Promicromonospora sp. Populi: one gene and its partner. Each later gene encodes a partner of the first gene's protein in a complex. Links are inferred from orthologs where the notes say so. Each region holds a gene or a part of one and is shown in the gene's direction. Other genes may lie near its edges.

The links.
Region 2: the proteins of uvrB (region 1) and AB1046_RS20465 are in contact, whole or in part, in a crystal structure (PDB 7EGT), measured with the Thermus thermophilus proteins. The link is inferred for Promicromonospora sp. Populi from one-to-one orthologs. Residues at the interface, in WP_096411307.1 of Thermus thermophilus: Glu23, Leu25, Arg26, Asp27, Gly28, Glu29, Arg30, Phe31, Arg55, Glu326, Asp327, Phe328, Glu379, Ser382, Gln383, His398, Gly400, Arg401; in WP_096412145.1 of Thermus thermophilus: His654, Arg656, Phe657, Gln666, Asp668, Glu669, Lys680, Arg681, Leu682, Ser683, Lys685, Tyr686, Ala687.

Annotation. Positions count from the first base shown.
Region 1 is NZ_CP163528.1:1,339,458-1,342,669, reverse strand. The notes cover bases 1-2,899. They hold uvrB (excinuclease ABC subunit UvrB), read left to right. Parts: upstream 1-345; coding sequence 346-2,454; downstream 2,455-2,899. Other genes in these bases: AB1046_RS06010 (TerC family protein), read left to right, coding at 2,747-2,899; AB1046_RS06020 (pyroglutamyl-peptidase I), read left to right, coding at 1-297. Outside these bases: more of AB1046_RS06010, read left to right, coding at 2,900-3,212. UniProt on the Escherichia coli protein: The UvrABC repair system catalyzes the recognition and processing of DNA lesions. A damage recognition complex composed of 2 UvrA and 2 UvrB subunits scans DNA for abnormalities.
Region 2 is NZ_CP163528.1:4,520,660-4,524,224, forward strand. The notes cover bases 146-3,397. They hold AB1046_RS20465 (UvrD-helicase domain-containing protein), read left to right. Parts: upstream 146-464; coding sequence 465-3,197; downstream 3,198-3,397. Other genes in these bases: AB1046_RS20460 (adenylyltransferase/cytidyltransferase family protein), read left to right, coding at 146-336; AB1046_RS20470 (pyrophosphatase), read right to left, coding at 3,364-3,397. In the rest of the region: more of AB1046_RS20460, read left to right, coding at 1-145; more of AB1046_RS20470, read right to left, coding at 3,398-3,565. UniProt on the Escherichia coli protein: A helicase with DNA-dependent ATPase activity. Unwinds DNA duplexes with 3'-5' polarity. Translocates on single-stranded DNA with 3'-5' polarity. Initiates unwinding more efficiently from a nicked substrate than double-stranded DNA.

The DNA of each region.
Region 1 (3,212 bases):
GGCATCCCCGCCGTCGTCTCCTACAGCGCCGGCACCTACGTGTGCAACGCCACCTTCTACGCCCTGCAGCACGCGCTTGCCCAGCGGCCCGGCGTGCTCTCAGGCTTTGTACACGTACCGCGCAGCACCGAGGAGTTAGGTGGATCAGCGGAGTCCTCCGCACTGTCCGACGGCGGCGAGGCGCACCTTCCGCTCGAAGCGATCGCCCAGGCCCTGGAGATCGTGGCGCGCACGGCGCTCGCCGCGGCCCGTGGCGACGTGGTGGAGCCGGCGACGGCCGCGGGGACGCTGCACTGACCGACCCTCCAGTGCGGGAGTGTCAGTGGTCGGCCGTACGGTAGTCACATGCGACCCGTGACCGATCTGCAGCGCACGGTGGCCCCGTTCGAGGTCATCTCCGAGTACCAGCCGGCAGGCGACCAGCCGACGGCGATCGCCGACCTGGCCGACCGTATCCAGGCGGGCGAGAAGGACGTGGTGCTGCTCGGCGCCACGGGTACGGGCAAGTCGGCGACGACTGCCTGGCTCGTCGAGAAGCTGCAGCGGCCGACGCTGGTCATGGCACCGAACAAGACGCTGGCCGCGCAGCTTGCCACGGAGTTCCGGGAGCTGCTGCCGAACAACGCGGTCGAGTACTTCGTGTCGTACTACGACTACTACCAGCCCGAGGCGTACATCGCGCAGTCGGACACGTACATCGAGAAGGACTCGTCGATCAACGACGAGGTCGAGCGGCTGCGGCACTCGGCCACCTCGTCGCTGCTGACGCGCCGCGACGTCATCGTGGTCGCCTCGGTCTCCTGCATCTACGGCCTGGGCACCCCGCAGGAGTACGTGGACCGCATGGTCCGGCTCGACGTCGGGGACGTCGTGGACCGGGACCAGCTGCTGCGCCAGTTCGTGACCATGCAGTACACCCGCAACGACGTGTCGTTCACCCGGGGCACGTTCCGGGTGCGCGGCGACACGGTCGAGATCATCCCGGTGTACGAGGAGCTCGCCATCCGGATCGAGATGTTCGGCGACGAGATCGAGTCGATCCAGACCCTGCACCCGCTCACGGGTGACGTGGTGCGCAACGAGCAGTCGATCTACGTGTTCCCGGCCACGCACTACGTGGCGGGCCCGGAGCGCATGGAGCGAGCCATCGGCGGCATCGAGAAGGAGCTCGAGGGCCGGCTGGCCGAGCTGGAGAAGCAGGGCAAGCTGCTGGAGGCCCAGCGGCTGCGCATGCGCACCACCTACGACATCGAGATGATGCGCTCGATCGGCACCTGCAGCGGCATCGAGAACTACTCGATGCACATCGACGGCCGCGAGGCGGGCACCGCACCCAACACGCTGCTCGACTACTTCCCCGAGGACTTCCTGCTCGTCATCGACGAGTCCCACCAGACGGTGCCCCAGATCGGCGCCATGTACGAGGGCGACGCGTCCCGCAAGCGTGCGCTCGTGGACCACGGCTTCCGCCTGCCGAGCGCCATGGACAACCGACCGCTGAAGTGGGAGGAGTTCACCGAGCGCATCGGGCAGACGGTCTACCTGTCGGCCACCCCGGGTGACTACGAGCGCTCGCTGTCCGACGGCGTCGTCGAGCAGGTCATCCGGCCCACCGGCCTGGTGGACCCCGAGATCGTGGTGAAGCCCACCACGGGCCAGATCGACGACCTGCTGGGCGAGATCCGCGACCGCGTGGACCGCAACGAGCGCGTGCTGGTGACCACGCTGACCAAGAAGATGGCCGAGGACCTCACCGACTACTTCCTGGAACGCGGTGTGCGGGTGCGCTACCTGCACTCCGACGTGGACACGCTGCGCCGCGTCGAGCTGCTGCGCGAGCTGCGGCTCGGCGAGTACGACGTGCTGGTCGGCATCAACCTGCTGCGCGAGGGCCTGGACCTGCCCGAGGTGTCGCTGGTGGCGATCCTCGACGCGGACAAGGAGGGCTTCCTGCGGTCCGGGCGGTCGCTGATCCAGACCATCGGCCGCGCCGCCCGTAACGTGTCGGGCCAGGTGCACATGTACGCGGACAAGGTCACCCCGGCCATGCGCATGGCGATCGACGAGACCACCCGGCGCCGCGAGAAGCAGGTCGCGTACAACACCGAGCGGGGCCTCGACCCGCAGCCGCTGCGCAAGAAGATCGCTGACGTAACGGACATGCTCGCCCGCGAGGACCTGGACACCCAGGAGCTGCTGGCCGGCGGGTTCCGGAACAGCCGCAAGGGCGAGGGCCGGGGCGCCCGGGTGCCGGGCACGCCGAAGGAGGCAGCGACGTCGGGCAACCGGCTGTCCGGTGCCGCGGCGAGCGAGCTGGCCGAGCTGATCCAGGAGCTGACCGACCAGATGCACGCAGCGGCCGCCGAGCTGCAGTTCGAGGTGGCGGCCCGGCTGCGCGACGAGATCTCGGGGCTCAAGAAGGAGCTGCGGCAGATGCAGGCCGCCACGGCGTGAGTCCACGGGCTCGTACCCGCGGCACGCTCGCCTGAGCCGTGTCGCGGGTCACGTTCGGGAACAATCGCCGAGTCCCGTATGCTTCGCACCGTAGGAGGGGAGTACCTCGAAACGGCTTGGTCGTCATCACAGCTGCCGATGACGTCAGCTCGGCCTGGCCGGCTCGTAGTGCGCCATTGCGTGGTTTCGGCCAGGCTGGTGCACAGGCGAGCGAGGAAGACCTCCGGTGCCCTGTTGTACACACCGGAGGCTCGATGCGTGCGCGCGTTCCTCCCAGTTCCGGAAGGCAACAATGGTCCACGAACTTCCCGTGACCTTCGAAGTGATCTCACTCGCGGCGATGGTTGTCCTGCTGGTGGCCGATCTCCTGATCGTCGCCCGCCGGCCGCACGTCCCGTCCATGAAGGAGAGCGCCATCTGGGTGGGCTTCTACGTGGGTCTCGCCCTGATCTTCGGGGGGATCATCTGGGGCGTCGGCGGTGTCACCCCGGCCGCGGAGTTCTACGCCGGCTGGCTCATGGAGTACTCCCTGAGCGTCGACAACCTCTTTGTGTTCGTCATCATCATGGCCCGGTTCGCGGTGCCGCGCGTGGAGCAGCAGCTCGTGCTGATGGTCGGCATCATCATGGCGCTGGTCCTTCGTGCGGCCTTCATCCTCGCGGGTGCGGCCCTGATCGAGCAGTTCACCTGGCTCTTCTACATCTTCGGCGCGTTCCTCATCTACACGGCGATCCAGCAGGCGATCCCCGAGAAGCCGG
Region 2 (3,565 bases), 3.2 Mb from region 1 along the record:
GCCAAGGGCCGCCGTCCGGTCGTACCGGTCATCGAGCGCGCCGAGATCGTGCGGCATATCGCGTACGTCGACGAGGTGTACATCGAGACGCAGCCGGACAAGGTCGAGACCTGGCGCCGTCGCCCGTTCGACGTGTTCTTCAAGGGCGACGACTGGAAGGACACCGACAAGGGCCGTGACCTGGAACGACGGTTCGGCGATGTCGGCGTCGACGTCGTGTACTTCCCGTACACGGTGCACACCTCCAGCACGGCCCTGCGGCGTGCGCTGGATCTGCTGGACGGCGGCCGGTCGCACACGGTGCCTGGTCGAAAGGCCGTGCCCGGCCGCGAGTAGGTTCCGGTCGGAAGTGGCTGCGCCCGACGCCGGCGGTGGGTCGGTCTGGGAGAAGGCCTGACGCCACTGCTGGGGACACGGCCTCGGACGGGGTCGAGTGTCGGTGGTGACGCCTAGGCTTAGGGGCGATGACTTCCCTCTTCGACAGCCTCTCTCTGCCCGGCCTCGATCCCGCGACGCCTGGCGATCCGGCGCGCCTGCCGCGCACCGCTCCGCGCTGGGACGACGACGGCGGTGGCGACCCGGGCGAGGCGGCCCTTCCTGCCGAGCCGGACTGGCTGGCGGGCCTGCCGCACGAGTCCGAGGCGCCGCGCGCCCAGGGGGCCTACGCGCACCTCAACCCGGACGAGCTGCTGGACGGCCTCAACCCGCAGCAGAAGGCCGCCGTGGTGCACGAGGGTGGGCAGCTGCTCATCGTGGCGGGCGCCGGATCCGGCAAGACGCGCGTGCTGACGCACCGCATCGCGTACCTGTTGGCGACCGGCCGGGCGCGGGCGGGCCAGATCCTCGCGATCACGTTCACCAACAAGGCCGCAGCCGAGATGCGCGAGCGCGTGGAGTCCCTCGTGGGCCCGGCGGCGAACCGCATGTGGGTGTCCACGTTCCACTCGGCATGCGTGCGGATCCTGCGCCGCGAGGCCACGACGCTGGGCCTGCGGTCGAGCTTCAGCATCTACGACGCCGCGGACAGCCAGCGCCTCATCACGCTGGTCACGCGCGAGCTCAACCTCGACCCCAAGAAGTACCCGGCCCGTGGGCTGTCGAACAAGATCAGCGACCTCAAGAACGAGCTGGTCGACCCCGAGACCTACGCACGGCAGACCGGGGCCAACGCCACCGAGGAGGCGCTCGCCGAGGCGGCGGCGGCCCAGGCCGGCGGCATCCGGCGGCCGTGGGGCGGGCAGTCGGCGGACGAGCGCAACACGACGGCGCCCAAGTTCGACCAGGTGCTGGCCGACGTCTACACCCGCTACCAGGCGCGCCTCGCCCAGGCGAACGCGCTGGACTTCGACGACATCATCATGACCACGGTGAACCTGCTCCAGGCGTTCCCCAACGTCGCGGAGCACTACCGGCGCCGGTTCCGGCACGTCATGGTCGACGAGTACCAGGACACGAACCACGCGCAGTACACGCTGGTCCGGGAGCTGGCGGGGGTCGGCACCGAGGACGACTCGGGGCTGGACCCGGCCGAGCTGACGGTGGTGGGCGACTCCGACCAGTCCATCTACGCCTTCCGCGGCGCCACCATCCGCAACATCCTCGAGTTCGAGAAGGACTACCCGAACGCCACGACCATCCTGCTGGAGCAGAACTACCGCTCCACACAGAACATCCTGAGCGCCGCCAACGCGGTGATCTCCCGCAATGCCGGCCGCACGCCCAAGCGCCTGTGGACCGACTCGGGCGCCGGGGCCAAGATCGTGGGCTACGTGGCCGACGACGAGCACCAGGAAGCGCGGTTCGTCGCCGACGAGATCGACAAGCTGGGCGACGCCGAGGGTGTGCGGCCGGGCGACGTCGCGATCTTCTACCGCACCAACGCGCAGTCGCGGGCGCTCGAAGAGGTGCTCGTCCGGGTCGGCCTGCCGTACAAGGTCGTGGGCGGCACGCGGTTCTACGAGCGCCGCGAGGTCAAGGACGCGGTCGCCTACCTGCGCGCTCTGGCCAACGAGGACGACGACGTGAACCTGCGCCGCGTCCTCAACGTGCCCAAGCGCGGGCTCGGGGATCGCGCGGAGTCGCTCGTCGCCTCGTTCGCCGAGCGGGAGCGCACCTCGTTCGGTGCGGCGCTGGAGCGCGCCGACGAGATCCCGGGGATGACCAACCGCTCGCTCAAGCCGCTGCTCGTCTTCCGCGACATGATGCGCGAGCTGCGTGCCCTGGTCGACCAGGGCGCCCCGCCCGCCGAGGTGCTGGGCGCGGTGCTCGACCGCACCGGCTACCTCGCGGAGCTGCGTGCGAGCGACGACCCGCAGGACGAGGGCCGGGTCGAGAACCTGGCCGAGCTGCACGCCGTCGCCGTCGACTTCGGGGAGACCGATCCCGAGGGCTCCCTGGCGGACTTCCTGGAGCGGGTCTCGCTCGTCGCGGACAGCGACCAGATCCCCGACGAGGACGTGGCGGACGGCGCGGCCGAGGCGGCGCCCAAGGAGAACCAGGGTGTAGTCACGCTCATGACCCTGCACACCGCCAAGGGCCTGGAGTTCCCCGTCGTCTTCCTCACCGGCATGGAGGACGGCACGTTCCCGCACATGCGCTCGCTGCACGACGACGACGAGCTCGCCGAGGAACGCCGCCTCGCCTACGTGGGCATCACCCGGGCCCGCGAGCGGCTGTACATCACGCGGTCCTCGGTACGCGCCGCCTTCGGCATGGCCAACGAGTTCCCCGAGAGCAGGTTTCTGCAGGAGATCCCCGAGGAGCTGTGGGACTGGCGGCGCCGCGAGTCGTCGACGGCAGCGATCCGGGCCGGCCGGGGCGGCTGGAGCGGTGGGTACGGGTCCGGGGGTTACGGGTCTGGCGGCCGCGGGTCCGGCGGGCGCGGCTCGGGTACCGGCTCGACATGGTCCGGCGGTCGGTCGGATGCCTCGCGCAACGGCCCGGTGACGTCGTCGTCGGGCAACGAGCCGACCAACACGTTCGCACCGCAGAAGAAGCCGGGCGCGAAGAGCGGGTTCGGCGGGATCAACGTCCAGAAGGACATCCCGAACCTCGAGATCGGTGACCGCGTCACGCACGACTCCTACGGTCTGGGCACCGTCGTTGACGTCGAGGCCAACGCCGTGGTCAAGATCGACTTCGGCACCAACGGCACCAAGCGCATCGCGCTGAAGTACACGGCGGTCACCAAGCTCTGAGGGCTCGGCGACTTCGGTCACTTGATGGTCAGCCCCTCTGACTTCGGTCGGTTGCTATGAGATCGGTCAATTAACCGACCGATCTCATAGCAACCGACCGAAGTCGCGGTGTACCGCGTGCAACTGACCGATCTCGCGCGGTCGGCCAGCTTCACATTCCGGGCTCTCAGCTGATTCCCTCGCGGTCCTGTGGCTCGACCAGGTGTCGCCAGCGGAACCACTTGCGCTGCAGCTCGGCCTCGACGTCCACGTCGAAGCGGCGCGCGACCAGAAGGAGCTGCCCCAGAACGTCGACGATCTCGCCCCGGAAGTCGGCGGCGATCTCCTCGGCGGACTTGCCCCGGTCGCGTGACCGGTGGGTGTGCGCG